DNA from 4 places in the Neorhizobium sp. USDA 3394 genome. Region 2 is predicted to be linked to each of the others. Evidence: predicted binding sites of a transcription regulator. Region 2 holds the regulator's gene; each other region holds the start of a gene.
What was found. The regulator PhoB, encoded in region 2, activates phosphate uptake and scavenging genes when phosphate is short. The targets are predictions, from matches to a motif close to TGTCATNNANCTGTCAT.
Positions count from the first base shown of each region.

Region 1: the regulator PhoB is predicted to act here: its motif matches at 3,614-3,630, upstream of ACZ9EJ_RS11200 (esterase-like activity of phytase family protein).
Region 3: the regulator PhoB is predicted to act here: its motif matches at 3,306-3,322, upstream of ACZ9EJ_RS28840 (PhoX family protein).
Region 4: the regulator PhoB is predicted to act here: its motif matches at 6,394-6,410, upstream of phnC (phosphonate ABC transporter ATP-binding protein).

Region 1 is NZ_JBWCDU010000001.1:2,329,107-2,336,744, forward strand. It holds gene ACZ9EJ_RS11190 (aldo/keto reductase) at 1-671, shown strand, start outside; gene ACZ9EJ_RS11195 (GNAT family N-acetyltransferase) at 844-1,311, opposite strand; gene ACZ9EJ_RS11200 (esterase-like activity of phytase family protein) at 1,376-3,565, opposite strand; gene hupB (DNA-binding protein HupB) at 3,748-4,023, opposite strand; gene lon (endopeptidase La) at 4,225-6,645, opposite strand; gene clpX (ATP-dependent Clp protease ATP-binding subunit ClpX) at 7,053-7,638, opposite strand, start outside.
Region 2 is NZ_JBWCDU010000001.1:2,153,036-2,160,673, reverse strand. It holds gene pstC (phosphate ABC transporter permease subunit PstC) at 1-456, shown strand, start outside; gene pstA (phosphate ABC transporter permease PstA) at 453-1,772, shown strand; gene pstB (phosphate ABC transporter ATP-binding protein PstB) at 1,786-2,601, shown strand; gene phoU (phosphate signaling complex protein PhoU) at 2,647-3,360, shown strand; gene phoB (phosphate regulon transcriptional regulator PhoB) at 3,390-4,073, shown strand; gene ACZ9EJ_RS10305 (winged helix-turn-helix domain-containing protein) at 4,088-4,774, shown strand; gene ACZ9EJ_RS10300 (Crp/Fnr family transcriptional regulator) at 5,240-5,779, opposite strand; gene ACZ9EJ_RS10295 (hypothetical protein) at 5,833-6,354, shown strand; gene ACZ9EJ_RS10290 (heavy-metal-associated domain-containing protein) at 6,383-6,586, opposite strand; gene ACZ9EJ_RS10285 (hypothetical protein) at 6,801-7,343, opposite strand; gene ACZ9EJ_RS10280 (papain-like cysteine protease family protein) at 7,610-7,638, opposite strand, start outside.
Region 3 is NZ_JBWCDU010000002.1:1,528,857-1,536,494, reverse strand. It holds gene ACZ9EJ_RS28845 (LacI family DNA-binding transcriptional regulator) at 1-847, shown strand, start outside; gene ACZ9EJ_RS28840 (PhoX family protein) at 1,249-3,243, opposite strand; gene ACZ9EJ_RS28835 (CocE/NonD family hydrolase) at 3,566-5,569, opposite strand; gene ACZ9EJ_RS28830 (ABC transporter ATP-binding protein) at 5,620-7,251, opposite strand; gene ACZ9EJ_RS28825 (ABC transporter permease) at 7,244-7,638, opposite strand, start outside.
Region 4 is NZ_JBWCDU010000001.1:3,517,996-3,525,633, forward strand. It holds gene phnF (phosphonate metabolism transcriptional regulator PhnF) at 1-560, opposite strand, end outside; gene phnG (phosphonate C-P lyase system protein PhnG) at 645-1,118, shown strand; gene phnH (phosphonate C-P lyase system protein PhnH) at 1,118-1,720, shown strand; gene ACZ9EJ_RS17445 (carbon-phosphorus lyase complex subunit) at 1,811-2,917, shown strand; gene ACZ9EJ_RS17450 (hypothetical protein) at 2,914-3,123, shown strand; gene ACZ9EJ_RS17455 (alpha-D-ribose 1-methylphosphonate 5-phosphate C-P-lyase PhnJ) at 3,120-4,001, shown strand; gene phnK (phosphonate C-P lyase system protein PhnK) at 4,243-5,019, shown strand; gene phnL (phosphonate C-P lyase system protein PhnL) at 5,032-5,742, shown strand; gene ACZ9EJ_RS17470 (DapH/DapD/GlmU-related protein) at 5,739-6,356, shown strand; gene phnC (phosphonate ABC transporter ATP-binding protein) at 6,472-7,329, shown strand; gene phnD (phosphonate ABC transporter substrate-binding protein) at 7,410-7,638, shown strand, end outside.

The DNA of each region.
Region 1 (7,638 bases), 180 kb from region 2:
GCAGCCTCAAGAACCTCGAGCTCGACAGCCTCGACCTCGTGCAACTCCACTGCCCGCCGACCGAAGTCCTTTACCGTCCGGAGGTCTTTGGCGCGCTCGACGATCTGCGCCGTGCCGGCAAGATCAAGAATTACGGGGTCAGCGTCGAGAAGGTCGAGGAAGCGCTGAAGGCGATCGAATATCCCGGCGTCACCAGCATCCAGATCATCTACAACATCTTCCGCCAGCGCCCGGCCGACCTGTTCTTCAATGAGGCCAGGCGGAAGAACGTCGCGGTCATCGTCCGCGTGCCGCTCGCAAGCGGCCTGCTGTCCGGCAAGATTTCTCGCGATACAGCCTTTGCCAAGGACGACCACCGCAATTTCAACCGGAATGGCGATGCCTTCGATGTCGGCGAGACTTTTGCCGGCGTGCCGTTCGAAGTCGGCCTCCAGGCAGTCGAGGAAGTCCGCAAGCTGGTACCGGCAGGAGCGTCGATGGCGGCCTTTGCGCTGAAATGGATTCTGATGAACGAGGCTGTCACCGTCGTCATTCCGGGCGCCCGCAACGAGGCGCAGGCCAGGGGCAACGCGGCGGCAGCCGACCTTCCTGCGATCTCGGACGACGTGATGACCGCGACTAAGGAAATCTATGCGCGGCTGGTCGCCCCGCATGTGCATCAGCGCTGGTAGAATATTCAGGAGTGGTCCGCCCCTCATCCCCCTGCCGGGACCTTCTCCCCGCGCGCGGGGAGAAGGAAGATGGAGCACCGGCGGTGCCACAAGTCCCTTCTCCCCGTCAGAACGGGGAGAAGGTGGCGGCAGCCGGATGAGGGGCTATCGCCGACGGTGCTTAGCTTTTCTTCTACACGCCGATCGTGAACCGGTAGATCGTCCCGCTATCGGATTTCATCCGCTCCACGTCACGTCCTCCGGCAGCGTCGATCACCCCCGGCCAGAAGGCCTGAGCGGGCGTATTCAACGCCATGACGCTCAATTCCCAGAGGCCGGGATGCGCGTGCAGGACTGCGGTCGCCGCGCCGCGTCCAGTACCATGCCGCCTCGCTTGCGGCACGATGTAGAATTCGGCGATCGAGAAATCCGTGCCTCGGCCGGATGGTGACCAGGTATTGACGAAGGCGAAGCCGATACATTCGCCGTTCCGTTGGATGAGATAGGGCCAGCGGCCTTCTGGCTCCAGCCAATAGGCATCGAAATACGGGTAGTCGGGGCCGGAGCCGCCATACCGTTCGGACTCCGCGAGGTATTCGGACAGAAGATCCCTCAGCAGAGGTTTGTGCGCAGCAGACGCCAGTTCTATGCCAATATCCATCGCATCTCCTTACACAAAAAGGCCGGGCAGAACCCGGCCTTTTCCGCTTCAGCCTTGAAGGGGCTTAGTTGGTGCCCTTGAGATCGACCGGGAAGAACAGCGTCTCGCCGGAGCTGTCATCGACGCCGTCGTTGTCGGTGACGGCGAAGGCCTTGCCGGACTTGTCGAAGGTGAAGCCTTCCAGCTTGTCAACCACGTAGCCGTTCGAAGCCTTCAGATCCGGGATGAAATCGTGGGCTTCTTCCTTCTTGACCACCGGCAGATCGGTGCCGATCTTGGCCGGCTTCAGGTCGGCGATCGCCACCCGATAGAGCTTCTTCAACTTGGCGGCATCGCCGATCAGGTTGTCGCGCTCGATGATGTAGACATAATCGCCATGGGCGGTGATTTCCGAAAGGCCGACCCAGCCGGCCCCGGCCTTCTCGAGCGGGTAGCGCACGGCGCCCCATTCCTTGGACTTCGGCTTGTAGGAGACGAGCTTGACGGTGCCCTTCGGGTCGTCCTTCCACTCGCGCTGCATCGCCATCCACAGAACCATGTCGTCGCCTGATCCGACCGTCGTCACGCCTTCGAAACCGAAGCGGGTCTCGCCGGCGAGCAGGTCTGCGGGCAGGCCGATCTCTGCCTTGATCTCGCCCTTGGCGTCGACATTGTAGAGGCCGTGACCGGTCAGCTTGGCGGAGTCGCCTTCCGACGCCAGCCAGAAACCGCCCTTGCCGTCGAGCGCGATGCCCTCGATGTCGAGTTTCTGGGCCGGCTGGCCGCCGCGGGTGATGCGCAGGACGCCGGTGATTTCAGCGGGCTTTCTGGTGGTGTCGATGGTGAAGATCGACGGCTGCATGTTGTAGACCGAGTCGCTGACGGCATAGAGGATGCCGTCCTTCTGGGTGTCACCGACGAGGCCCGAGAGAGCGCCCCAGCCGAGCACGTTGCCGTCGAGGTCCTTGGAGACGAGCTTCGGATAGTTGGCGACGCCTTCTTCCAGGGCGTAGATCATCACATGCGAACGGGCGCCGCCGTCCTTGCCGAGATCGACTTCGTTGGCGGTCACAAACAGATTGCGGCCAGGAATGGCGACGGCACCTTCCGGCGAGATGCCCGACGGCAGGATCTGCATGAGTTGCGGTTCGGCGCCGGTATCCTTGTAGACGGCGACAACAGAGGCGCGTTCGGCGAGCAGGAAGAGATACTTCTGGCCGTTGAAGGTCGCAGCTTCCATGCCTTCGACCTCGATGCCCTTCGAGCGCGCGCGCTTTTCCGGGAAATGGCCAAGGCGGGCAACCGCGCGCTCCAGCGAGGCGCCTGATTCGTAGAGAACCTTGCCGGTGCGGTCGAAGATGGTGAAGCCGCGCGAGCCGCCCTTCCAGTCGCCTTCGTTGGCGACGACGAGACGGTTGTTGTCGAGCCACTTGACGGCGTCAGGTTCGCGCAGCGCCGAAGCCTTGCCGGTGAAGGACAGCTGGCCGTCGGTCTTGTTGTCGATGCCTTCGAGATCGGCCTTGCCGGCGGAGAAGTGCCCGGTGACCTGGCCGGTCTTGCCGTCGATGATGACGATCTCGTTGTTTTCCTGCATCGTCAGGGCGATTTCGCCATTGTCGTTGATGGCGACGAATTCCGGCTCCGGATCTTCCGGCGCGACACCGGCAAGGCCGGTCAGCGTCACGTGCTTGATCGAGGCGCAGTCGGCGGTGCCGTCCTTCAGGGAGACGATCACCAGGTCACCGGCCGGCATCTGCGGGAGGGCGCCATCGTTGACCTCCTCGTCGCGCTCGTTCTCGATGGCGATCACGGCAAAGGTCTTGTCCTTGGAGACGGCGATCGAATCCGGCTGGCCGCCGAGATCGCAGGTCAGGTCGACCTTCTTCGTCGCAATGTCGACGACGGCGAGCATGCCGGTCGGCTTCTGCTTGCTTTCGCCGGTATTGACGGCGGCGAGAACCTTCTTGCCGACCGACGCAACCGAGGTCGGTTCGCCCTTGAAGGTCAGCGCGCCGAGCGGCTTCGGGGCCTTCGGATCGGTGATGTCGACGAAGCCGATCGCGCCGAGCGGGCTATCGGTATAGATGAGCGTCATGCCGTCTTCGCTGGCAGTGACGATTTCGGCCGAGCTCGGGCTCAGCTTGTCCTTGTCGGCGGGAAGATTGGCGGCGACGGGGAAAGACGCGATGCGGTTGAAAACCTGTTCGGCGCTTGCCGGCACGGCAACCGAAGCAAGAAGTGCTGCGGTCAACGCGGCACGAAGTGAAAACGTCATGGGAAGCCCTCCTGTCCATGAAACACAGGTGGCTTGTGAGCCACGGTCGTGACAGGCGGATGACAGTTTTCGCATCCGGGGTCGTGGCGGGCGGAGATTAGCTGTTCGTAAAAAAAGGCCCGGGGAAAAACCCGGGCCTTTTCAAATGCGAGACTGCAACAGGATGCCTTAAAGGCAGCGCGTTAGCTGTTGACTGCGTCCTTCAGGCCCTTGCCGGCCGAGAACTTCGGCACGTTACGTGCCGGGATGTCGACTTCAGCGCCGGTCGAGGGATTACGACCCTTGGACGCTTCGCGACGGGAAACGGAGAAGCTGCCGAAACCGGCAAGACGGATGTCGCCGCCCTTCTTCAGTTCAGCCTGTACGGTCTCAAAAACGGCGTCTACAGCGGATGCGGCATCAGCCTTGGAGAGGCCGGCCTTCTCGGCCACTGCGGATACCAACTCATTCTTATTCATGTTTCCACCCCTTTCAAACGGTTTTGGAACGACTCATGTAATCGGGGCAGACAATAGTCAGGAGCCCGCCCGTGGCAACCCAAAAGCTCCGCAATCGCCTGAAAAACAAGGGGTACGCGTTATTTTTCACAAAAAAAGCCGGCGTTGTGCCGGCTTTTTTCATTGCTGGTGCCAATTTGGCATAACCCAAAAGGCTATCGATCAGTGCGCTATGGTCACGCCTGCGTCGTCCACACCTTCGACCGTGGTGATCAGCGGGGTTTCCACCGTACCGTCCCATTCGATCGCTTCCGGCTGACGGACAAGCGCGTGACGGATCACCTCGCCCATGCGGGAAACCGGAATGATCTCCATGTTGTTCTTCACGTTGTCCGGAATCTCGGCCAGATCCTTGGCGTTTTCTTCCGGGATCAGAACGGTCTTGATGTTGCCGCGAAGGGCGGCAAGCAGCTTTTCCTTGAGGCCGCCGATCGGCAGAACGCGGCCGCGAAGGGTGATCTCGCCCGTCATCGCCACGTCCTTACGAACGGGAATGCCGGTCATGATCGAGACGATCGCGGTTGCCATGCCGACACCGGCCGACGGGCCGTCCTTCGGGGTCGCCCCTTCGGGAACGTGGACGTGGATGTCCGACTTGTCGAAGCGCGGCGGTTCGATGCCGAAATCCACGGCCCTGCTGCGGACATAGGATGCCGCCGCCGAGATGGATTCCTTCATGACTTCCTTGAGGTTGCCGGTGACCGTCATGCGGCCCTTGCCCGGCATCATCACGCCTTCGATCGTCAGCAGCTCGCCGCCGACTTCCGTCCATGCGAGACCCGTGACCACGCCGACCTGATCCTCGCCCTCGGCTTCGCCATGGCGGAACCGCGGAACGCCGAGGTAGTCGGAGATGTTGGCCGCGGTGATCGCAACCGACTTGGTCTTGCCCTTGATGATCTCGGTGACGGCCTTGCGGGCGAGCTTCATCAGCTCGCGCTCGTAGCTACGAACACCGGCTTCCCGCGTGTACTGCTGGCTGATCGCCATCAGGGCATCGTCGGTGATCGAGAATTCGTTCGGCTGCAGGGCATGTTCCTTGATCGCCTTCGGCAGAAGGTGACGCTTGGCGATCTCGCGCTTCTCATCCTCGGTGTAACCGGCGATGCGGATGATTTCCATACGGTCCATCAGCGGCGCCGGGATGTTCAGCGTGTTCGCCGTGGTGATGAACATCACGTCGGACAGGTCGTATTCGACTTCCAGGTAGTGGTCCATGAAGGTCGAGTTCTGCGCCGGATCCAGCACTTCGAGCAGGGCCGAGGACGGATCGCCGCGGAAATCCATGCCCATCTTGTCGATTTCGTCGAGCAGGAAGAGCGGGTTGGACTTCTTGGCCTTCTTCATCGACTGGATGACCTTGCCGGGCATCGAGCCGATATAGGTGCGGCGGTGACCGCGGATTTCGGCTTCGTCACGGACGCCGCCGAGAGCCATGCGCACGTATTCGCGGCCGGTCGCCTTGGCGATCGACTGGGCGAGCGAGGTCTTGCCGACGCCCGGAGGGCCGACGAGGCACAGGATCGGGCCCTTGAGCTTGGTCGCGCGGGCCTGCACGGCGAGATATTCGACGATGCGTTCCTTGACCTTGTCGAGGCCGAAGTGATCCGCTTCGAGGATCTTCTCGGCATTGTTGAGGTCGGCCTTGACCTTCGACTTCTTGCCCCACGGAATGCCCAGCAGCCAGTCGAGGTAGTTGCGCACGACGGTGGCTTCCGCCGACATCGGGCTCATCTGCTTGAGCTTCTTCAGCTCGGCATCGGCCTTTTCCTTGGCTTCCTTGGACAGCTTCGTCTTGGAGATGCGCTCTTCCAGCTCGGCCATCTCGTCGCGGCCTTCCTCGCCGTCACCGAGCTCCTTCTGGATCGCCTTCATCTGTTCGTTGAGGTAGTACTCGCGCTGGGTCTTCTCCATCTGGCGTTTGACACGCGAGCGGATACGCTTTTCCACCTGCAGGACGGAAATCTCGCCTTCCATGAAGCCGAGCGCCTTTTCGAGGCGGAGCTTGACGGAAACCGTTTCCAGCATTTCCTGCTTTTCGGTGATCTTGATCGACAGATGCGAAGCGACCGTATCGGCCAGCTTCGAATAGTCCTCGATCTGGCTTGCGGCGCCCACCACTTCCGGCGAGATCTTCTTGTTGAGCTTCACGTAGTTTTCGAACTCGGAAACCACGGAGCGCGACAGGGCTTCGACCTCGACCGCATCCTCGTCGGGTTCGGCAAGAACGCTCGCCGTCGCCTCGTAGAACTCTTCACGATCGGTATAGCCGTCGATCTTGGCGCGCGAGCGGCCTTCGACCAGAACCTTGACGGTGCCGTCGGGCAGCTTCAGGAGCTGCAGCACGTTGGCGACGGTGCCGACCTTGTAGATTGCCGAGGGTTCGGGATCGTCGTCGCCGGCGTTGATCTGGGTGACTAGCATGATCTGCTTGTCGGAACCCATCACCTCTTCGAGCGCGCGAATAGACTTCTCCCGTCCGACGAACAAAGGCACGATCATATGCGGAAAGACCACAATGTCGCGCAGCGGCAGCACCGGATAGGTTTCGCTACCAGGCGTCGCAGACGTTGAATTCGTCATTTCATTTCCTTTCCATCGTCCCGTTTCCGGGATACGTCCCGGGCAAATCACCCGGGCACTTCACTCTCGCCCAAAGTGGAGTTTTCGAAATTTGATTTCAAGCCTTGCAAGGCCGCCGCCGCATGGGATTGTGACAGGGGTATTACAAAGCGTGCGCACATTACGCCACGCGAAACGCCAAGGACACGGGACGCGACTCACCGGAACGGCCAACCTGCGATCACATGCAGGCGAAGCAGCCCGAACATCGATGATCTTCCCGCAACGTCTCTAATGCAAGACGAATATGGTGCAATTCTTCGCGAGACAAAAATGGTGGAAAAATCGAAATAAGCAAGGCTATCCACCAACATAAAAAAGAGGCCCCGATAGGGCCTCTCCATGGTGCGATCCGGAACACAGACGGATCAGGCCGAAACGTTCGCCTTTTCATCCTGCCGGTCGGCATAGATGTAGAGCGGCCGGGCGTTTCCACGCACGACGTCGTCCGAGATGACCACTTCACGCACGCCTTCGAGCGTCGGCAGTTCGAACATGGTGTCGAGAAGGATCTTCTCCATGATCGAGCGCAGCCCGCGGGCGCCGGTCTTGCGGGTGATCGCCCGCTTGGCGATCTCGCGCAGCGCATCCTCGTGGAAGGTCAGATCGACGTCTTCCATCTCGAACAAGCGCTGGTACTGCTTGATCAGCGCATTCTTCGGCTCGGACAGGATCTGGATCAGCGCGTCCTCGTCGAGGTCCTCGAGGGTCGCCAGAACCGGCAGACGACCGATGAATTCCGGAATGAGGCCGAACTTCACGAGATCTTCCGGCTCCAGTTCGCGCAGCACTTCGCCGACGCGACGGTCTTCCGCAGACTTCACGGAGGCGCCGAAGCCGATCGAGGTCTTTTCGCCGCGGGCCGAGATGATCTTGTCGAGGCCTGCAAAGGCGCCGCCGCAGATGAACAGGATGTTCGTCGTGTCGACCTGCAGGAATTCCTGCTGCGGATGC
Region 2 (7,638 bases):
CAGAGCGTTCTGACGGCCGGTTTCGTCATGGGCATCATGCTGATCCCCTACGTCTCCTCGCTGTCGGACGACATCATCACGGCCGTGCCGCGTGCCCTGCGTGACGGTTCGCTCGGCCTCGGCGCCACTCGCTCGGAAACCATCAAGAAGGTGGTCCTGCCGGCGGCTCTGCCGGGCATCGTCGGCGCGCTCCTGATGACCGCGTCGCGCGCCGTCGGCGAAACCATGATCGTCGTGCTTGCGGCCGGTGTCGCCGCCCGCCTGCAGATCAATCCGTTCGAGCCGATGACGACCGTGACAGTGAAGATCGTCAACCAGCTGACGGGTGACCTTGAGTTCACCTCGCCGCAGACCCTGGTTGCCTTCGCGCTGGGCATCACGCTGTTCGCCATCACGCTTTGCCTCAACATCTACGCGCTCTATATCGTGCGCAAATACCGGGAGCAGTACGAATGACCGATGTGGTTTCTCCCGTCGCCGGCATCCCCAAGGCCAAGTCCGTCCGTCGCGATATCGGCATCAAGCGCCGTTACGCCGCCGAGCGTCGCTTTCGTGCCTATGGCATCGCCGCGCTTTCCTTCGGCATCATCTTCCTGATGCTTCTCCTGTGGTCGGTGGTCTCCAAGGGTTACACCGCCTTCCAGCAGACCATGATCACCATGCCGGTCGAGTTCTCGCAGCAGATCATCGACCCGCAGAACGAACGTGCCACCAACCCGCAGAAGCTGATGACGGCCAACTATCCGGTCGTTGCCCGCAACGCGCTCGCCAAGCTGCTCAACGTCAGCGTGGACGACCGTGTCGCAGCCCGTGCAGTCAGCCAGATGCTGTCGGATGGCGTCCGCGTTCAGCTGCGTGACCTGGTGGTCGCCAATCCGGCGATCATCGGAACGACGCAGACGGTAAGACTGCTCGCTTCCGGCGATATCGACTCGGCCTACAAGGGCCAGATCGACCTCAACGTCAGCCAGGAGAATCGCAAGATCAACGATCAGCAGCTCGCCTGGATGACGCAGCTCTCCGACAGCGGCGCGCTCGCCAAGCATTTCAACAGCGGCATCTTCGTCAACGGCGCATCGAGCCGTCCGGAAGCGGCCGGTGTCGGCGTCGCGCTCATCGGCTCGTTCTACATGATGCTGATCGTGCTTGTCCTGGCGCTGCCGATCGGCGTCGCGGCCTCGATATATCTCGAGGAGTTCGCCCCGAAGAACAAGTTCACCGACCTGATCGAGGTGAACATCAACAACCTGGCGGCCGTTCCCTCGATCGTCTACGGTCTTCTCGGTCTGGCGGTCTTCGTCAACTTCATGGGCTTGCCGCGTTCCGCCTCCTTCGTCGGCGGTCTGGTGCTCACCCTCATGACGCTGCCGACGATCATCATCGCGACCCGCGCGGCACTGAAGGCCGTGCCGCCATCGATCCGCGCTGCCGCCCTCGGGCTCGGCGCATCGAAGATGCAGACGATCTTCCACCATGTCCTGCCGCTTGCCATGCCCGGCATCCTGACCGGCACGATCATCGGCCTGGCCCACGCCCTCGGCGAAACCGCGCCGCTGCTCCTGATCGGCATGGTGGCCTTCGTCGCCAACTATCCGACAACGCCGCTCGACCCGTCTACGGCGCTGCCGGTGCAGATCTACATGTGGGCGAACGAAGCGGAACGCGCGTTCGTCGAGCGTACCTCGGGAGCAATCATCATCCTGCTCCTGTTCCTCATCCTAATGAATGTTGGCGCAATTCTCTTGCGGCGTCGCTTCGAGCGGCGCTGGTAGAAGGAGTATGACAATGAATATGATGTCAGAATCGGCAGTTGAAAAGGCGCTGGACCAAAAGATGAGCGATGCTTCCCACAAGATGATCGGCAAGGACGTTTCGGTGTATTACGGTGAAAAGCGTGCGCTTTTCGACGTGAACCTTAACGTCCGCGAAAACACTGTGACGGCTCTCATCGGTCCTTCCGGCTGCGGCAAGTCCACCTTCCTGCGCTGCCTCAACCGCATGAACGACACGATCGAGAATTGCCGCGTTACCGGCAAGATCACTCTCGACGCGGACGATATCTATGACCAGGCGATCGACGTCGTCGAACTTCGCGCTCGCGTCGGCATGGTTTTCCAGAAGCCGAACCCGTTCCCGAAGACCATCTACGAGAACATCTCCTATGGTCCGCGCATCCATGGCCTTTCCAAGAACAAGGCCGACATGGACCAGATCGTCGAGGCGAGCCTGCAGCGCGCCGGCCTCTGGGGCGAAGTCAAGGATCGCCTGCATGAATCCGGCACCGGGCTTTCCGGCGGCCAGCAGCAGCGTCTGTGCATCGCCCGTGCGATCGCCGTGTCGCCGGAAGTCATCCTCATGGACGAACCCTGCTCGGCGCTCGACCCGATCGCGACCGCCAAGGTTGAAGAACTCATCCATGAACTGCGAGCCAACTACACGATCGTCATCGTGACGCATTCGATGCAGCAGGCTGCCCGCGTGTCGCAGCGCACCGCCATGTTCCATCTCGGCCAGCTCGTCGAGGAGAACGACACCGACAAGATGTTCACCAATCCCGACGATCAGCGCACCCAGGATTACATCATGGGCCGTTTCGGCTGATCCAGCCGAAAGTGCCGCCTGAAAATCAATTTTGAGGACTAGAAGATGGCATCGACCCATATCCTGTCGGCCTATGACGACGAACTGAAATACCTGAGCCGCCGCATCTCCGAAATGGGCGGCCTCGCCGAGCAGATGTGCTCGGACGCCGTGCGGGCGCTGGTCAATTCCGACGCCGCACTCGCGCAGAAGGTCATCTCCGACGACGTGATCCTCGATCACGCCGAGCGCGAGATCGGCGACAAGGCGATCGTCACGATCGCCCGTCGCCAGCCGGTTGCAGCCGACCTTCGCGAGATCGTCGGTTCGCTGCGCATCGCCTCCGATCTGGAGCGCGTCGGCGACCTTGGCAAGAACACCGCCAAGCGCGTCATCGCGGTTCAGGGCACCGGCGTTCCGCGCAAGCTCGCCCGCGGCCTGGAGCATCTCTCCGATCTCGCCCTCGTGCAGCTCAAGGACGTCCTCGACGTCTACGCGACGCGTTCGGCGGAAAAGGCCGAGGCGATCCGCAGCCGCGACGAGGAAATCGACGCGATGTACACTTCGCTGTTCCGCGAACTCCTCACCTACATGATGGAGGATCCGCGCAACATCACCACCTGCACGCATCTGCTGTTCTGCGCCAAGAACATCGAGCGTATCGGCGACCATGCCACCAACATCGCCGAGACCATCTACTACATGACGACAGGCGCCCAGCCGGAAGGCGATCGTCCGAAGGACGACTCGTCGAACACGCTCGGCGCTATCACCGAATAAGACGGAATGCTGACGGAGCAGGCTGAAGAATGCTGCCAAAAATCGCTGTCGTAGAAGACGAGGAAGCGCTGAGCGTGCTTCTTCGCTACAATCTGGAAGCCGAGGGTTATGAGGTCGATACCGTTTTGCGGGGCGACGAAGCCGAGATCCGGCTTCAGGAACGGGTACCGGACCTTCTGATCCTCGACTGGATGCTACCCGGCGTTTCCGGCATCGAACTCTGCCGCCGGCTGCGCATGCGCCCGGAAACGGAGCGCCTGCCGATCATCATGCTGACGGCCCGCGGCGAGGAGAGCGAACGTGTTCGCGGCCTCGCCACCGGTGCCGACGACTATGTGGTGAAGCCGTTCTCGACGCCGGAACTGATGGCTCGCGTCAAGGCCATGCTGCGGCGGGCTCGTCCGGAAGTGCTCTCCAGCGTGCTCCGCTGCGGCGACATCGAACTCGATCGGGAAACCCATCGCGTTCACCGCAAGAGCCGCGAGGTGCGTCTGGGCCCGACCGAATTCCGCCTGCTCGAATTCCTGATGGCGGCGCCAGGCCGGGTCTTCTCCCGCTCGCAGCTTCTGGACGGCGTCTGGGGCCATGACATCTATGTCGACGAGCGTACGGTCGACGTCCATGTGGGAAGACTTCGCAAGGCACTCAACTTCTCCAACATGCAGGATGTAATCCGCACCGTCCGCGGTGCCGGATACTCCATGGAAACATAGTTGGTGGCCACGAGATGAGCGCGCGGGTCCTGTTGGTCGACGACGACGAGTCGTTTCGTCTGATATTGCAGAAAGCCCTCGCGGCCGACAACTTCGTCGTATCGATGCTGGCCAGTGGTGCCGAGATCTCCAATCGCCTGAAGGCCGTTCCGCCGGATATCCTGGTCATGAGTTCGGACCTTCCGGGTGTGCAAGGTCTCGAGGTCTGCCGCGAAGTGCGTCTCGATCCGGTCCTATCGCGCCTTCCGATCATACTCCTTGTTCCATCGGGTGGGGAGGGCCTTCACCTGGTCGCCCTGGCTGCGGGTGCCGATGATTGCCTCATGAAGCCATTCTCCCCGGTCGAGCTCGTCGTCCGCGTGAAGAACCTGCTCAGGAGGGTCAACCCCGCCCTCCTGGACCATATGCTCAAGGTGGGCGATCTCACGCTCGACCGGGAAGCCCATCGGGTTCACCGGCAGAAGCGCGAGGTCAAGCTCGGGCCGAAGGAGTTCAAGCTTCTTGAATTCCTGATGCGGACGCCCGGCAAGGTCTATTCACGCTCGGAGCTCAAGGCTTCCCTGTGGGGCGACGACACGAACGTCGATGAGCGCGCGATCGATGTCCATATCGGCCGGCTTCGCAAAGTCATCAGCCTTGGCAAGTCCGACAACGTGATCCGGACCGTGCGCGGCACCGGATACGCATTGGGCGATTTCTGACAGGCGTCTCTTTGGACTTGGGGCCAATCTTTATCCTGACCGGCTGATGGCGACCCGGCGGATCATTGCCATGGAGGCTGGCGAAGCAGCATTCGCCAGCTATTGGAACTATGCAGCGCCTTTTGCCAACGCCTCCGCCGTACCTTGCGGGTCGACCGCAATCACCTTCAGATATGCCTTCGCCGGTTGGTCCGGTTCTCCGACGCCGCGCCCGGAGTGCTGGTGACTAAGCGGTGAATATCCACATCCCTGTCTCCCCGTCTCGGGCAGCGTGGTGCAGAGCATAAGCTTCACCGATGCGTCCCGCGTAGAGGACATGGAGGACTAGCCGCCTTGGCTCCGGAACATTTCTGACAGGGCGCTTCAACCGGGCGCAATAGGAAACTAAGTTACGATCCTTGGATCGCCCCGGTAGATCTTGTTTCGCCCTGCCATATGTCCTTCCGCACCGTCCGCAAGACCTGGCTACGATCTCCGGCGTGCAATCTCCCGGTACAATGCCTCGGGAGAGACTCCGATCTCTTCCGCGATCTGCTTCCACATGCCCTTCGAGGGGAACCCACCGTTCCAGGATATCCAGGCTTCGAGCCTCGCTTTCACGGTCTTCAGCGACATTATCTCCGCCCGCTTCCTACTGGCATGAAGTTCGCGCGCGAGATGAAGTGTCCACTGGTGCGAGAAATCAATATCCACACGAAGCCGCTCTTTGACTGACGTGACCGGGATCACTGCGGTTTTCGCCGCCGCCGTGGCAACGCCACCGCAGTGATAGCGGTCGGAGAATATCGAAGCCTCGGCCAGGATAGACCCCGCAGCCGCCCTCTGGAGGACGGCCATTCCCCCATCGGCCTGGTGACGGACGAGATGAAACGAACCTGCATCGACCACGTGCAGAACCTCGACCTCGTCCTCCTGCCTGAACGGGTATTGCCCGGCATCGAAACTGCGCATGGCGCTTGCCATTCCGCGGAGGCTTGAAATCAGATCTGACATGACAGCGATCATGTCATGGTTCCGGATGGACGTGCAATGTGGATACACACCGAAAAGGAATCCCGATGACCAGATACCTCGCTCTCATACTGCTGCTGTTGCCGTCTGCTGCCCTACCGCAGGATGCCCATAGTGGACATCAATCACCTTACGTAGGCCAGGAGGAGAGGGCGGTTACTTCCCTTTCCGCCGATGACATCCTCGAACTTGAGCGGGGTGGAGGCTGGGGACTGGCCAAGCCTGCCGAACTCAATGGCGTTCCCGGACCGCGCCATGTGCTGGATCTCGCACGAGATCTGTCACTGACCGAAATCCAGCTCACGAGGATCGAGGATCTTTTCGAGCGGATGAAGCGCGAAGCTGTGGCCGAGGGCGGGAGGTATCTGGAGGCTGAGCGGGCGGTGGATGCCCTGTTCAGGCGGCCGGACGTGAATCCCGGAGACCTCGCAAAGGCCCTGTCGGACGCAGAACAATCCCGTGGCCGCCTACGCTACATCCATCTTTCGGTGCATATCGAGACAATGGGGATACTCACACCCGATCAGGTTCGAGGCTATGCTGTGCTACGCGGCTACCGGAAGACATAGGGCCGCCCCAAGGACGGCCCCGGGACTTTCATACAGATTTGTAGGTCGTCGCATACCCCGCCTCGATGATGGCAGCGGCTATCGCCTCCGGCGACACAGTGGTTTCGACACTGGCCTTCTTCGTGCCGAGGTCAATAATCGACGAGGTGGCTGGATCCGCTCCTTCGATCGCCTTTTTGACCGTACCCGCACAGTGGCCGCAGGTCATGTTCGGAATGTCGAACCCGTACATCTGGGTCTCCTTTTTCGATGTGACCAAATGCGAAGATAGTGATTCCCACGGTTGGAAGGCCAAGAGGGCGAGAGGAGGAGCGGATGGCTTTATAATGAGCAGCAAGAGCGCTCGCCGCGGTGAAAGTCCGTGCTGGTCGCCTTGTTCCATCCAGACGCGGACAGCGTTCATCCGATCGATCGGTCGCAGCCAGCCTCCTGCGTGTGATCGGAGGTCAGATCGGCGATGGCCTGGAGCTGCTCTGATAGGAAGCACCTGACGCGAGCGCCTGAAATTCCTCTAACGTCCTTCGATCCGGAACCAAACGTCTTCCCCTGAGGTAGGCAGGATAGAATTCCAACTCCTGTCCCCTGAGCGTAATCACGCATGTGAATTCAGTAGGAATTTCGATGACTTCCAGCTCGAACACTTCCTCGGTGCCGGAGACGTGGTAATCGATGAGAGCGAGAGCTTCATGATAGGCAGCGGCAAAATCGCCCCGCCGAAAGGCGCTGTAGGTTCCGTTGGGCTTGTTACTGATGTCGACGACACCGTACCCTTGGGCATCATTGACGAGATATTGCCATCCGGAGCCGGCCGCGGAATCCAGGTCGGCAGCCGTACGTGGCAACGAAGCTAGCACCCGTTTCGGGAATGGCCCGATGTGACTATAGCTGGTGTTCTTGCTATCGTGCCCGGGGCTGCCCGCAAGGATGTTTATGCCGCGAGCGAACTTTTCGTCGATGGAAGATGGCGCATTCCGTATTGCCAAGGGCATGTCAACGTCTCTCGTTTCGATCGGGGGCACCCATTCAATATGGCGCTCGGACGAAATAGGTCTGCACCCACTTCCCCTTGTATTCTAGGTAATCCAATTGAAGTTCGTCACCCGGAACCGGAAACGAATCTCCAAATCCGGGATCGCCTACGATGTAGTGTTCTGACCCATCCTCCGCGATCCAGCCTCCGGTGATCACCACCGCGTGGCCTTCCTTAGTCGGCCATTCGATCTGGACACAATCGGGTTGTTCTTATCAAGCTCCTTCAGGATACGCCGAAACTCGCCGTGTCAC
Region 3 (7,638 bases), on a different contig from region 2:
TCTGCGTGCCGCAAGCCTCGCCTCGGACCGATCCAATCTGGTGGCGCTGCTGATCGACGACTTCGCCAACCCGCACAAGCTGGTCATGATGGAACGCCTCACCCGGATCCTGCGGCGCGAGGGCTGGGACATCCTGCTGGTAAACACGCTGGATAGAGACGATGCTGGCCATGCTCTGCTGAACGCAAGCCAGCGGCGTGTCGACGCGGTCATCCTGATCGGCATCCAGTTTGACGACGACGTACTGGAAACCGCGCTCCAGGCTCGACGCTTCCGCAAGCTGATCGTTTTTGCCCGCAGTTCGGAAAATCCGAACACCATCTCGATCGCGGTCGATGATGTCGGAGCAATGACGGAACTGGCGCGTTACGTGCACCAACGCGGATACCGGCGCCCTCTGTTCCTTGCAGGGCCGCAAAGCCATTCGGCCCATCTGCTCCGGAAGGAAACATTCCTCGAATATTGGGGAAAACATTTCTCCTTCCAACCCGAGGCGGTGACAGTCCCTGCCTATGATCCCGCGCTGGCCGCAACTATCGCGATGGAAACGTTAAGCCGTCGCGGCCCATCAGACTTGCCGGATGTTATCGTTTGCGAGAATGACGCACTTGCAATGGGGGCAAGTGACGTCATTCGGCACAAGCTGGGACTGGAAATCCCCAAGGATATCGCCATTACCGGCTTTGACGATGTGCCCCAGGCGGACAATCCAAACTACCGCCTTACCACCTATCGGCAGCCCCTTACGGAAATGGTTGAATACCTCGTCAAAGTTCTGGCGGATCCGGAAGAGCGGGATCTCAATCGTCTTTTCACCGGAAGATTGATACCGCGACACAGCGCTTAAGTACCATGCGGGGTTAAAAAGCATTGAGAGACTGCCGCATCGTATGACTGCGAACAGCTGCGACGGTCGGCATATGAATGTCGAACGGCTTCATGCAAAGGGTGCTATCGAGGCCCCCCTTGGCAGTCTTTGTGCGACCCCAGCTTGCACAGAGTGTGTGGCGGCAGCTCTTCCCTTATCCAGGATAACCCACGCTCAGGGCTGCGACCGACCAAGCCACCAGATACCGCGGCAAATGAGGGACGGAGGCAAGGAACGGAAATCGTTGGGGCGCAAGGGGAGGGACGTGTTGTCCGTTGCCGGGATGCAGCCGGGATGATGCACTCACCCCGGCCGGCATTTACAGCCAGGCGGCAGCCTCGCTGCCGCTCTCTTTGCGGCTCTATACCGCGCTGATGGCGTCAGACGGCAATCTTGCCGCCACCCGCCTTGGTGATTGCAACGACTGCGGGCCGCACTGGCATGTCGGGCTTGAAATCCGGCCAGCGGGTGGAAAGGTCCTCGTAGTAGGACGGACGACCATGGCCCGGCCAGTCCTCGCCGCCATCGCCAGGATGCTGAACGGCGACGAAGGCGGTCTCGTCATCCGGCGTAAAAAGCGGGCCGCACATTTCGGCGCCGACCGGCACGCGGAAGAACAGTTTCGAGGTGGCGCGCGCCGCCCCTTCGGTATCGACGGCCCAGAGACCGTCCGTTCGGCCGGTCGCCTTGTTGTTGTTGCCGTCGGTCGAGACCCAGAGCCGGCCGGCGGAATCGACGGCGCAGTTATCCGGCATGCCGAACCAGCCGTTCTTGGTGGTCTCGGTGGAGAAGGTCGCGCCGACCGCCGCAACGGAAGGATCGCCGCACTTCAGAAGCACTTCCCACTTGCCGGAGGTCGCGGTGAAATCGCCGTCGTTTTCGGCGATCTCGATGATGTGGCCAAAGGCGTTTTCTGCGCGCGGATTGGCGGCATTTACCTGGTCGGCCTTGCGGCGGGTGTTGTTGGTCAGCATCACGTAGACCTTGCCGTTGACGCCGTTCGGCTGGACGTCTTCCGGCCGGTCCATTTTCGTGGCTCCGAGCACGTCGCCCGCGCGCCGACACTCGATCAAGACGTCCGCCTGGCTGTTAAATCCATTGGCGGCGGTCAGCGGCCCCTGTCCGTGGATCATCGGCAGCCACTGCATGGTGCCGTCCTCGTTGAACTTGGCGACATATAGCGTTCCGTTGTCCAGCAGGTTCATGTTGGCTGCGCGGTCGTTCGGGTTGAACGTGCCTTCGGTCACGAACTTGTAGACATAGTCGAACCGTTCGTCGTCACCGAGATAGAAGACGACCTTGCCGTTCTTGGCGACGATCGATTCGGCACCTTCGTGCTTGGTGCGGCCGAGCGCGGTGCGCTTTTTCGGGGTGGAGGCCGGGTCCATGACATCGACCTCGACGATCCAGCCGAAGCGGTTCGGTTCGTTCGGCTCCTTGGAAAGATCGTAGCGGTCGTAGAAATTGGCCCATTCGTAGCCGCCTTCCGGAACGCCGTAACGCTTGTAGTTGGCGGTTTCCTTGTGACCTTCCGGCAGCTTGCCGGAGAAATAGCCATGGAAATTCTCTTCCGCCATGATGTAGGTGCCCCACGGGGTGACACCGCCGGCACAGTTGTTGATCGTGCCGATGGCGCGTGTGCCGGTCGCATCGACATTGGTCTTCAGGCGGTCGTTGCCGGCGGCCGGGCCGGTAATTTCCATCGGTGTATTGGCCGTGATACGGCGGTTGTATTTGCCGTCGGTAACGACCTGCCACTTGCCGCCGACCTTGCGGATTTCGACGATGGTGCCGCCATGGGCCGCCATTTCGACATCCACCTGCTCCTTGCTGAGCGCGCCCTGCTTGATCTTGCCATCCACGACCTTGACGAGGCCCGGGAACATCAAGTGCGGGTTGGTGTATTCGTGGTTGACAACGAGAAGGCCGTGTTCGGTCGAACCTTCGAGCGGAATGTAGCCGACATAGTCGTTGTTGTAGCCGAACTGCTTGCTCTGGGCATCGGCCGTCTGCCTGGTCGGATCGAATTCCGGTGCGCCGGGCAGCACGGCATCGCCCCAGCGCAGCAGGATATCGGCGTCATAACCGTCTGCGACGTGGTGCTTAGCGTCAACGCCGGCTTCCACTTCGGTGAACTTGAAAGCGGAGCCGCCCTTGTTCTGGGCGCGCGCCTCGTCGGCGCTCATGAGAGCGACGGGGCTGACTGTGGCCGCGATCGCCGAGACGGCGAGCGAGCCCTGCAGAAAATTCCGGCGTGAGAAACGCTTGCCGATGATTTCACCCATGGTCGGGTTGACGCTCGTGTTGTGGCCGTCTCCATCCGCGTCTTCAAGCTGAGTCGTTGGGAATATCTTCTGGGAACTGTGCTCGTTCATTGGCTCGCCTCTAAGTTAGGATTTGCCCCAAGTATGGAGTCATTCTAACCTAAGGTTACGGTATTACAGATATGCGACAGGCATGACAGGCCCGCTCAATCTCGTGTGTCAGGGGAGGGGTTCGTTGTCGGAGCGCCTCAGTTTGGCAAAGCGCGCGCTGGGTCGTCTGGATGGAATCACAATGCTGCTCCCGCGCCTCCCAAGCTGGTTAAGCATTTTAGGATACGGGATAGACTGCCCCGCCAATTGCAATCCATGCCGCGGTATCTCGCCCCTGTGAACAGACCCTCGGCGGCGAGCCGATTTGCCTGTCAGCGCTAATTTACATAAGGTCGCGCGGGATGCGCTTCTCTTCGAATATCTTCCGTGAGACCTCGTTCTCGCCTTCATAGGCTATGACCGAGGCGCTGATGATCCAGTCCCTTGCCGTGCAGGCTATGGATGAGGTCGCGACCGTGCGAACGAACCAGCCGGGGCGCTGCATGTCGCAGGTCCAGGTCGAGATGCCGGACATCGACAGCGGGTCATCCGGCGCAATCGACCAGGTTTCCTCGCGCAGCTGCCGCGTCGACAGGCCAGTGCCGGGATGTTCGAAAAGGCCGGTATCCTCCTGGATTTCATAGCGGGTAAGGCCGGCCGAGAGATCGCGCACCACTTGCCGCTTCGTCGAGCCCGGCGCATGTTCGATATATTTCGGCAGCGGATCGGGATTGTCAGGCTGCTTCACGTCGATGAGTTCATGCGCCCCAAGAATTGGCAGGGCAAGGCCGATGGAGGCGATGTCGATCGTCAGACCCGGATCTTCCGGAGGCGGCAGAACCATTGGCCAATAGGCAGTCGATAGGGACAGACGGATGCGGTGCCCCTTGCGAAAACGGTAGCCGCAGGCATCGAGGGACAGGTTCACAGTCGTGCGTTTACCCTTGCTCATCGGTTCGGGCGCGGCGTTGCTATCGCGATGGGCGAGATTGAGCAGGCCGAAGGAAACACGGGTTGCCGTGCCGTCCGGATGGATATCGACAAGCCTTGCGCAGAGATTGGCGGTTTCGGCATCGCATCTGAGCGCCAGCGTCACGGCTGGACGGCCGAGATAATCATGATCGTCGGCCAGCGGAGCGGTCTGAAAGGTCAGCGACCCGGCGTCGTCGACGCGCTGATCGATCGCCAGTTCCGCATCCGGCTTCAGCGTGAACCACTCGCCCGAGGCGGTGCCCGTGTCGAGCGGCGAGCGCAGATAGACGGGGTGCTCCGGCGCGTGCGGGATCGGCATGCCTTCCATCAAGACGCCGAGCTGCTCGACATAGAAGGACTGCAAGTCAGGCTGCTGCCAACTCCGTTTGGCGATCCAGAAGCCGGGATCGAAATCGCGGCGCGTGGCGGGCTTGATTGCATCGAGAATATAGGCGCGCACGGATGGCATGGTCTCCGCACCATTATCCCCGTTTCGCAGCCAGCGATTCCACCAGGCAATAGCTTCGCCGTGGAAGTCAGCGCGCGGTTTCGGCCAGGCGAGATGCGGATATTTGTGGACCCATGGTCCGACAAGCGCTTTCGCCTTCTCGCCGAGGCCTTCGACTGCGAGCAACGGCGTGTTGCGATAGCCGTCCGCCCAGCCGGCAATGACGAGAGCCGGAATATCGAGGCTGTCGAAGTCCTCACAGATCGACCCATGTCGCCAGAAGTCGTCGCGGCGCTGATGCTGAAGCCACTCCTCCATGAAGAAGGGTTCCTGCTTAAGGCGCCGCAGCCACATCTCCCGCCAGTCCTCACCGACGATGGCCGGATCGGGTGAACGGGATTGATAGGCAAGCATGGTGGCAGCCCAGGAGAGCTGCGCCGACAGATGGCAACCGTTCCTGTAATGGATATCGTCGTTGTAACGGTCGACAGTGGAGGCAATCGAAATCACCGCCTTCAGCGCCGGCGGGCGAAGGGCTGCGACCTGAAGGCAATTGAAGCCGCCCCAGGAGATGCCCATCATGCCGACGGAGCCGTTCGACCAGGGCTGTTCTGCGATCCAGGCTATCAATTCGCAGGCATTGGCGAGTTCAAGCTCGGTATATTCGCCGTCGATAACGCCGTCGGATTCACCGGACCCTCTGATATCGACGCGTACCCCGGCAATGCCGGCTGCCGCAAAGACGGGATAGGTGGATTCGTCGCGCAGGCTGGTTCCGTCGCGCTTGCGGTAGGGTAGAAATTCAAACACCGCCGGCACGGGGTCTGCCTCGGCATTGTTAGGCATCCAGATACGCGCCGCCAGCCGCGTTCCGTCCTTGAGCATGATCCATTCGTTTTCGATGACAGTGAAGCTGCGGTCAGTCATTGTATAATTCCATGTTTCACTACGCCTGCTGGTCTCGAACGACCACCTGGTCAATTCTCGGCGCAGGCCATCTTCCGCCTTGTGAGTACCTTCTCGAGCCAGCCGATTTCCATCGCGGGCACGGACTCCAGCAGGAGTTCGGTGTAATCGTCGAAAGGCGGCACGAGTACTTTCGATTTTGGTCCGAAACGCACCAATTTGCCCCGATGCATCACGGCAACCGAGTCCGCAATGGCGCGGACAATGGCGATGTCGTGGGTGATGAAGATATAGGAAAGCTGCTGCTCTTCCTGCAGCCGCATCAATAGTTTCAGGATGCCTTCCGCAACCAGTGGATCAAGGGCCGATGTCGGCTCGTCGCATAAGATCATCTCCGGATTGGCAGCCAGCGCCCTCGCAATCGCGACGCGTTGCTTCTGGCCACCGGAGAGTTCGGCGGGATAGCGATCGATGAAGCCATTGCTCATTTCGATATGCTCAAGCAACTCCTTCACCCGCGCCGTCTTCGCCGCGCCCCGCAGGCCTTCATAGAAGGTCAGCGGCCGGCCGATGATGTCCCGGACCGTTTGTCGCGGGTTCATCGCCGTATCGGCCATCTGATAAATCAGCTGGATACGACGGAGATCGTCATTCGATCGGCCCTTTAGTGCCTTGGATAAAGGCTTGCCGTCGAACGAGACGGTACCCTGTAGTGGTGGCAGAAGCCCGGTGATGACCCGAGCGAGCGTCGATTTTCCGGAGCCGGATTCGCCGACGACCGCAAGCGACTGTCCCTTCGGCACATGCAGCGAGATGTCGAACAACACCTTGAAGCCGTTGGGATAGCCGGCGGTAACATTCTCGACTTTCAGCAAAGCCGAACTCTGGTCGGCAGCCTCCTCGCGCTTGTCCTGCCGGACATTGACCAGTGCCCGAGTATATTCTTCACGCGGCGCTTCGATGATCTGTTGCGCTGTGCCGGATTCCACCGTCTTGCCGTGCCTCAGCACCATGATGTCGTCCGAGATCTGGGCGACGACGGCAAGGTCATGGGTGATGTAGAGGGCGGCCGTGTGCGTTTCCTCGATGGCATGCTTGATCGCCGCCAGCACGTCGATCTGCGTGGTGACGTCAAGCGCTGTCGTCGGCTCGTCGAAGACGATGAGTTCGGGATTGGAGCAGAGTGCCATTGCCGTCATCGCCCGCTGCAGCTGGCCGCCGGAGACCTGGTGGGGAAAGCGCTCGCCGAAGGTGTCGGGATTGGGCAGGCCGAGGACCCCAAAGAGATAAAGCGCCCGTTTGCGCGCGTCGTGTCTGCTTATCAAACCATGCTTGACCGACGCTTCGATCACCTGATCGCCGAGCCTGTGGGCCGGATTGAAGGCGGCCGCCGCCGATTGTGCGACGTAGCAGACCCGTGCGCCGCGGATTTTCCGGATGCCGTTCTTGCCGAGCGCCAGGATATCGGTGCCGTCGAGCCGCACCTCGCCGCCGGTGATTACAGCGCCGCCCCGGCCATAGGCAAGCGCGGAAAGGCCGATCGTCGACTTGCCGGCGCCCGATTCCCCGATCAAGCCGAGAACCTTGCCCTTTTGCAGGTCGAAGGAGACCCCATCGACGATCGTCACCCGCCTGGGCGGCTCGCCCGGCGGATAGCTGGTTGCTTCGATCGTCAGATTGCGCACGGAAAGAAGCTCAGGCATCGCCGCGCCCTCCCTTGAGGCTGGATGTGCGTTTCAGGAGCCAGTCGACGACAAGGTTGACGCAGACGGCAAGTGTCGCGATCGCCGTGCCCGGTACCAGCGCTGCCGAGATACCGAAGATGATACCGTCCTTGTTGTCCTTGACCATGCCGCCCCAATCGGCCGCGGGTGGCTGAATGCCAAGGCCGAGGAAGGAAAGCGTCGAGAGGAACAGGATCGAAAAGGCGAAGCGCAGGCCGAATTCGGCAAGCAGAGGCGACAGCGTGTTGGGCAGGATCTCGCGGAAAATGATCCAGAGCTTGCCTTCGCCGCGCAAAGTCGCTGCCTCGACGAAGTCCATGACCGCGACATCAAGAGCCACGGCACGGCCGAGGCGATAGACGCGGG
Region 4 (7,638 bases), 1.4 Mb from region 2:
CGCAGATAATCCGAAAGGCCGAGCATCCGGAATGCAACCGTGATCGAGCCGCTTTTGCTGTAGGCCTCCTCGATGCCGCCGAAACGGTCGGCCGGAAACCATGTCGTCGAGCGGGAAACCGGGCGGTGATCCGCTTTCCTCAGCGTTTCCAGCCGGATCACCTGCGCACCTTCAGGAATGCGCAGCCGGGCCGACAGGTCGACTGAGGCCGGTTCCTGGGCCGAATGCAGCAGCAGGCCTTCCTTTTCCCGCGCCTGGTCGCCGATGCCCTCGCTGAACCGGGTGCGACGCGTGATCGGGAAGTTCAGCCGTTCCTTGCGCTTGATCAGCGTACCGCGCCCCTGCACCGAACGGACGATGCCCTCCTGAGCGAGTGCGGCAAGCGCGCTCCTGACCGTATGGCGATTGACGCCGAACTGCGCGGCCAGCGTGAATTCCGGCGGCACCTTGCCGGTCGCGTCGTAGTCGCCATCGGCGATCGAGGCGCGAATGCGGTCGGCGATCTGCCGCCATAGCGCCACGCCGTTTTGACGGTGAACGTTTGTCTGCCCCGTATCCATGTCACACGCTTGTTATATCAGAAAGTTAGTAGTACATATAACTTGTATGGTTGTCTATATCAATAGACATTTAGGAGCTTGGCAATGGACCTGGCGAAACAAATCGAGCCGAACGCAGAAATCGCCGCGCGCCGACGCGCCGCCGGGCTTCTTGCGCGCGCGACGACGAACGAACTGCATGACGCCTGGGAAAAGCTTCCAGCCAAACCGGAGGTCAAGCCGGTGCGCGGGCCCGAGACCGGACTGGTGATGGTCCGCGGTCGCATCGGCGGTGGCGGCGCACCCTTCAATCTCGGCGAGGCGACGGTGACGCGTGCGACCGTGCTTCTGGCATCCGGCACCGCCGGCCATGCGCAGGCGCTCGGCACCGCGAAGGCGAATGTCCGGCTCGCAGCCATTTTCGACGCGCTCTGGCAGGAGGCCGGCACGCGCGATTTCGTGGAGGCTGCGCTGCTCGGTCCGATCGAGGCCCGCGTCGCGACGGAAGATAAACAGAAGGCGGAGGAGACGGCTGCGACCCGCGTCGATTTCTTCACCATGGTACGGGGGGACGACTGATGAACATCAAGACGCAAGCGCTTTCCGGCGGGTTCGGAGAGCCGGTCTTCGAATCCCAGGACGTGTTTCGCATGCTGATGGACAGCATGGCCCGTCCGGGAACGATCCGTACCGTCGGGCCGGATGTCGGCCAGCCGGAGCCGCTTGGAGGAGCGGCCGGGGCGATCGCCATGACGCTCTGCGACCATGAAACGTCCGTGTGGCTGAGTGCGGGGCTTTTCAAATCGGCCGTCGGCGAGTGGATCGGCTTCCACACCGGTGCGCCGATCACCCGCGAGAAGGCCGAGGCCCGCTTCGCTTTCGTGGAAGCCGGCGCGGCGCTTGCCTCGTTCGGCCTCTTCTCGGCCGGCACGCAGGAATATCCGGACCGCTCGACGACGCTGGTGATCGAGGTCGCAGCACTTGGCGAAGGCCTGCCGCTGACACTGACGGGTCCTGGCATTCCGCACGCGACCACCGTCATGGTGAAGGGCCTTCCGGAAGTCTTTCTGCGGCTCTGGGCCGACAACCGGGCGCTCTTCCCGCGCGGCGTCGACGTCATCCTGACGGCCGGCAAGAACCTGTTGTGCCTGCCGCGGACTGTACGCATCGCCACCCAATGAACGGTCGACCGACTTTTTAACCTTCGAAGCCGAACGACCAAACCTTCCCGCGTCTTGATGGGATGCCGGTAATGGCAAGGAGAATGAACCATGTATGTTGCCGTCAAGGGTGGCGAGGCCGCCATCAACAATGCTCACAGACTGCTGGCCGACCGACGCCGGGGTGATCGCTCGCTTCCCTCCGTCACCATCGAGCAGATCGTCGAGCAGTTGGGCCTCGCAGTGGACCGCGTGATGGCCGAGGCCTCGCTTTATGACCAGGCGCTCGCAGCGCTTGCGATCCGCCAGTCGCGCGGCGACATGATCGAGGCGATCTTCCTGCTGCGGGCCTATCGCACCACTCTGCCGCGCTTCGGCTCTTCCGTTCCGGTCGATACGGCTGCCATGAAGGTCGAGCGGCGGGTTTCGGCGACCTACAAGGACCTGCCGGGCGGGCAGCTTCTCGGGGCGACGTTCGACTATACCCACCGGCTGCTCGATCCTTCTCTGCTCACCGACGAGGCGGTCGAGGAGCCGGAGCGCCGCGATGCGCCGCAGGAGCACATCATGCGCGTCTCCGACATTCTCGCCCATGAAGGCCTGATCGAAGCGGATGGGGAGTTTTCCGAGGACCATCAGGCCGGCGACCTCACCCGCGAGCCGATGGAGTTCCCGATGAGCCGGGATCTGCGCCTGCAGGCGCTCGCCCGCGGCGACGAGGGTTTCCTGCTGGCGCTCGGCTACTCCACCCAGCGGGGATACGGCCGCAACCATCCGTTCGTCGGCGAGGTCCGTATCGGGGAAGTAGAAGTCGAGATCGAAGTCGCCGAACTCGGCTTTGCCGTCTCGCTCGGCCGCATCCGGATCACCGAATGCCAGATGGTCAACCAGTTCAAGGGTTCGTCCAAGGCGCCGCCGCAGTTCACCCGCGGTTACGGCCTGGTCTTCGGCCAGAGCGAGCGCAAGGCGATGTCGATGTCGCTGGTGGATCGCGCCCTGCGCGCCGAAGAGCTCGGCGAGGACATTACCGCGCCGGCGCAGGACGAGGAATTCGTGATCTCGCATTCCGACAACGTCCAGGCGACCGGTTTCGTCGAGCATTTGAAGCTGCCGCATTATGTCGACTTCCAGGCCGAGCTTGCGCTTGTGCGCAAGATGCGCGCCGATGTCGAAGCCGCCAGAAATGCCGGAAAGGACCTGCGGGAGGCGGCGGAATGACCGAAACCGCCGCACATCCTTCAGTCGCCGCCGTCTCCTCCATCGCCGCCATCCGCATCAAAACTGCTGCTGCCCTTTCCCGGTCCGAAAATGGCGCGATAGAGCAGCGCGAGCGCGATAAGGCCAAAGAGCACGATACTCGAAAGCGTCTCGGCACTGAATTCCATGAAATGCCCTCCCAATTGCTCAAAGGTAGCCGTAAATGACGGACCTCGCCACTTACAACTTCGCCTATCTCGACGAACAGACGAAGCGGATGATCCGCCGCGCGATCCTCAAGGCGATCGCCATCCCCGGTTACCAGGTGCCGTTCGCCTCCCGCGAGATGCCGATGCCCTACGGCTGGGGCACCGGCGGCGTGCAGGTGACGGCGGCGATCATCGGCCCGCAAGACGTGCTGAAGGTGATCGACCAGGGCGCCGACGACACGACCAATGCGGTCTCGATCCGCGCCTTCTTCCAGAAGGTCGCCAATGTCGCCGTCACCACCCACACCAAGGACGCGACGATCATCCAGACCCGCCACCGCATTCCCGAGCACAAGCTCGCCGAGGGCCAGATCCTCGTCTACCAGGTGCCGATCCCGGAACCGTTGCGCTTCCTCGAGCCGCGCGAGACCGAGACCCGCAAGATGCATGCGCTGGAAGAATACGGCCTCATGCATGTGAAACTCTACGAGGATATCGCCCATAACGGCCGGATTTCGAAGACCTATGCCTATCCGGTCAAGGTCGCGGGCCGCTACGTGATGGACCCGTCGCCGACGCCGAAGTTCGACAATCCGAAGATGCACCGGTCGGAGGCGCTGCAGCTCTTCGGCGCCGGCCGCGAGAAGCGCATCTACGCCGTGCCGCCCTATACGGACGTCGTCAGCCTCGACTTCGAGGATCATCCGTTCGAAATCCAGACGTTCGACAAGCCCTGCGCGCTCTGCGGGGCCGAAAACGTCTATCTCGACGAGGTTGTGCTGGACGACAAGGGCGGTCGCATGTTCGTCTGTTCAGACACCGACAATTGCGAGGGCCGCCGCGAACACGGCCATGCCGGCGCCATGCTGGCGCCTGCCAAGGAGGCAGCTGAGTGATGGCGGTTGTGGCTTACCCCCCTCTGTCCTGCCGGACATCTCCCCCTCTTCACCTTCCGTCATCCCCGGGCTTGACCCGGGGATCCACACTCTTTTGCCGCAGCGGCTCTCCAAATTTCGACGCATGGAGCGCGATGGCCTGGATCCTCGGGTCGAGCCCGAGGATGACGGCGAAGGCAGTGGCGTCCGGCAGGACAGAGAGGAATAAACCACACGCACCGACATCCAAGGACTACACGCCATGACCGACACCCCCCTCCTCAAAGTCAGCGGCGTCTCGAAATTCTACGGCAGCCGGATCGGCTGCAAGGACGTCTCCTTCGAGCTCTGGCCGGGCGAAGTGCTGGCCATCGTCGGCGAATCCGGTTCGGGCAAGACGACGCTGCTCAACTGCCTGTCGACCCGGCTGATGCCGACCACCGGCAGCGTCGAATACCGGATGCGCGACGGCAATTTCCGCGACCTCTACCATATGAGCGAGGCCGAACGGCGCTTCCTGATGCGCACCGACTGGGGCTTCGTGCACCAGAACCCGGCCGATGGCCTGCGCATGACGGTCTCGGCCGGCGCCAATGTCGGCGAGCGGCTGATGGCGGTCGGCGACCGGCATTACGGCAAGATCCGCGAGACGGCGAGCGACTGGCTGACCCGCGTCGAGATCGGCACCGACCGCATCGACGACCAGCCACGCGCCTTTTCCGGCGGCATGCGCCAGCGCCTGCAGATCGCCCGCAACCTGGTAACCGGCCCGCGCCTGGTATTCATGGATGAGCCGACCGGTGGCCTCGACGTCTCGGTCCAGGCCCGCCTGCTCGACCTGGTGCGCGGCCTCGTCAACGATCTCGGCCTGTCGGCGATCGTCGTCACCCACGACCTCGCGGTTGCCCGCCTCCTCTCGCACCGGATGATGGTGATGAAGGACGGCCATGTGATCGAACACGGGCTGACCGATCGGGTGCTCGACGACCCCCGCGAGCCCTATACCCAGCTCCTCGTCTCTTCCATTCTTCAGGTCTGAGGAAAAACGATCATGGCTACTCCCCTCGTCGTTTCCGAGGTCTTCAAGAGCTTCACCATGCATCTGCGCGACGGCATCAAGCTGCCGGTCGTCAACGATGTGAACTTTTCGGTCGCGAGCGGCGAATGCGTCGTGCTCGGCGGCCCGTCGGGCATCGGCAAGAGCTCGATCCTCAAGATGCTCTACGGCAACTATGCCGTCGACGCCGGGCAGATCCTCGTCGATCACAAGGACCGGATCGTCGATATCGCCCGTGCCGATCCGCGCACCGTGCTCGACGTGCGCCGCCATACGCTCGGTTATGTCAGCCAGTTCCTGCGCACCGTGCCCCGCGTCTCCGCGCTTGACGTGGTCGCCGAACCGCTCGTCGCCCGCGGCATCGCCGCCGCGGAAGCGCGCGACAAGGCGGCCGAGCTTCTGGCCAAGCTCAATCTGCCGCGGGAGCTCTGGAGCCTGCCGCCAGCCACGTTTTCGGGTGGCGAGCAGCAGCGGGTCAACATCGCCCGCGGTTTCATCACCAGCCACCGCATCCTGCTCCTCGACGAGCCGACCGCTTCGCTCGACGCGATCAACCGGCGCGTCGTGGTGGACATGATCGCTGACAAGAAGCGGGAAGGCGTCGCCCTTCTCGGCATCTTCCACGACGAGGAAGTGCGTGAGGCCGTTGCCGACCGCGTTCTCGACGTCTCGCAGTTTTCTCCGCGAAAGGCAGTCGCAGCATGAGCGTCAAGGTTGGGCTCCAGCCCGCGATCCACGAAACGGCGAACGTCAGCAATTCCACGCTCGGTCCGTACACGGAAGTTTCGGAGCGCTGCCGCATCAGCGAGGCCGAGATCGGCGCCTATTCCTACATCATGCAGGACGGCTCGATCTGGTGCGCCACGATCGGCAAGTTCGTCAACATGGCGGCTTCCGTGCGCATCAACGCCACCAACCATCCGACATGGCGGGCGACGCTGCACCACTTCACCTATCGCGCCGCCAGCTACTGGGACGACGCCGAAGACGAGAAGAGCTTCTTCGAATGGCGGCGCGACCATCGCGTCACGATCGGCCACGACGTTTGGATCGGGCATGGCGCCACCGTGCTGCCGGGCGTCACCATCGGCAACGGTGCGGTGATCGGTGCCGGCGCGGTCGTGTCGAAGGACGTCGCGCCCTATACGATCGTCGGCGGCGTGCCGGCAAAACTCATCCGCGAGCGTTTCACAAAAGCGGTCGGCGACGCGATGGACCGGCTTGCCTGGTGGGATTGGGACCACCGGAAGCTGAGGGCAGCTCTCGACGATTTCCGGGCACTTTCGGCCGAAGAATTCGTGTCGCGTCATGCCCCGTAACCAAAGCGCGGCAGGCGCTTTCGGAATATAATAAAACCGACATAAAACCGACATTCAGACTTCATCAACCATCGCTAATCGAGCAGTCAGAAAAAGGCTGCATTGGCGAGAGAGCATGAAGTTCGAGTTGAGGGACATCACCCGCCGTTTCGGCGACCGTATCGCGGTGAACGCCGTGAACGTCGAGATTCCCCAGGGCCAGATGGTCGGCATCATCGGACGCTCCGGCGCCGGCAAGTCGACCCTGCTGCGCATGATCAATCGCCTGCAGGAGCCGAGTTCCGGCTCCATCCACTTCAACGGATCCGAGGTCTCCTCCCTCAAGGGCAGGGCACTGCGCAACTGGCAGCGCGACTGCGCGATGATCTTCCAGCAGTTCAACCTGGTGCCGCGCCTCGACGTGATGACCAACGTGCTGCTCGGCCGTCTCAATCACCGCTCGACGACGATGAGCCTCTTGAAAATCTTCAGCCGTGACGAGCGCGTCATGGCGATGGCGGCGCTCGAGCGGCTCGGCATCGAACAGACGGCGCTGCAGGCGGCCGGAACATTGTCGGGCGGCCAGCAGCAGCGTGTGGCGATTGCCCGGGCGCTGGTGCAGGCACCGAAAATGATGCTTGCCGACGAGCCGATCGCCTCGCTCGATCCGCTCAACGCCAAGATCGTCATGGATGCGCTGCGCGACATCAACGAACGCGAAGGCATCACGGTCATCACCAATCTGCATACGCTCGATACCGCCCGCAGCTATTGCGAGCGGATCATCGGCATGGCGGGCGGCCGCGTCGTGTTCGACGGTCCGCCGCAGGAACTCAATGCCAATGCAGTGCGCGAAATCTACGGTTCCGACAAGGATGGCGCCGGGATCGACGAGACCATGACATCGACCAGCCTTGCAGCCACCCGCCGCGGCGAGGCTGCGGTCGCAATCGACACATCCGGCATGGTGACCGAAGCTGCCGCCATGCGCTGACCCGTTTCCGGCTGCGACCCGCGGCCGGAAGACTGACGCCCTTTCCGGGTTGACCACCCCAATCACCAAAGGAGACTTCCATGTCTGCATTCCGCAAGATCCTGATGGCGACGATCGCCATTTCCGCTCTCGCCGGCCAGGCCCTCGCCCAAGACGTCAAGGTTCTGCGTATCGGCCTCGACGGCGGTGAAAATGAAGCCGACCAGATCCGCCGCACCGAATGCGTCAAGGCCGGCCTTTCCAAGGCGACCGGCGTTGCCGAAGTCAAGCTCTTCCCGTCGCCGAACTATAACGGCGTCATCCAGGGCC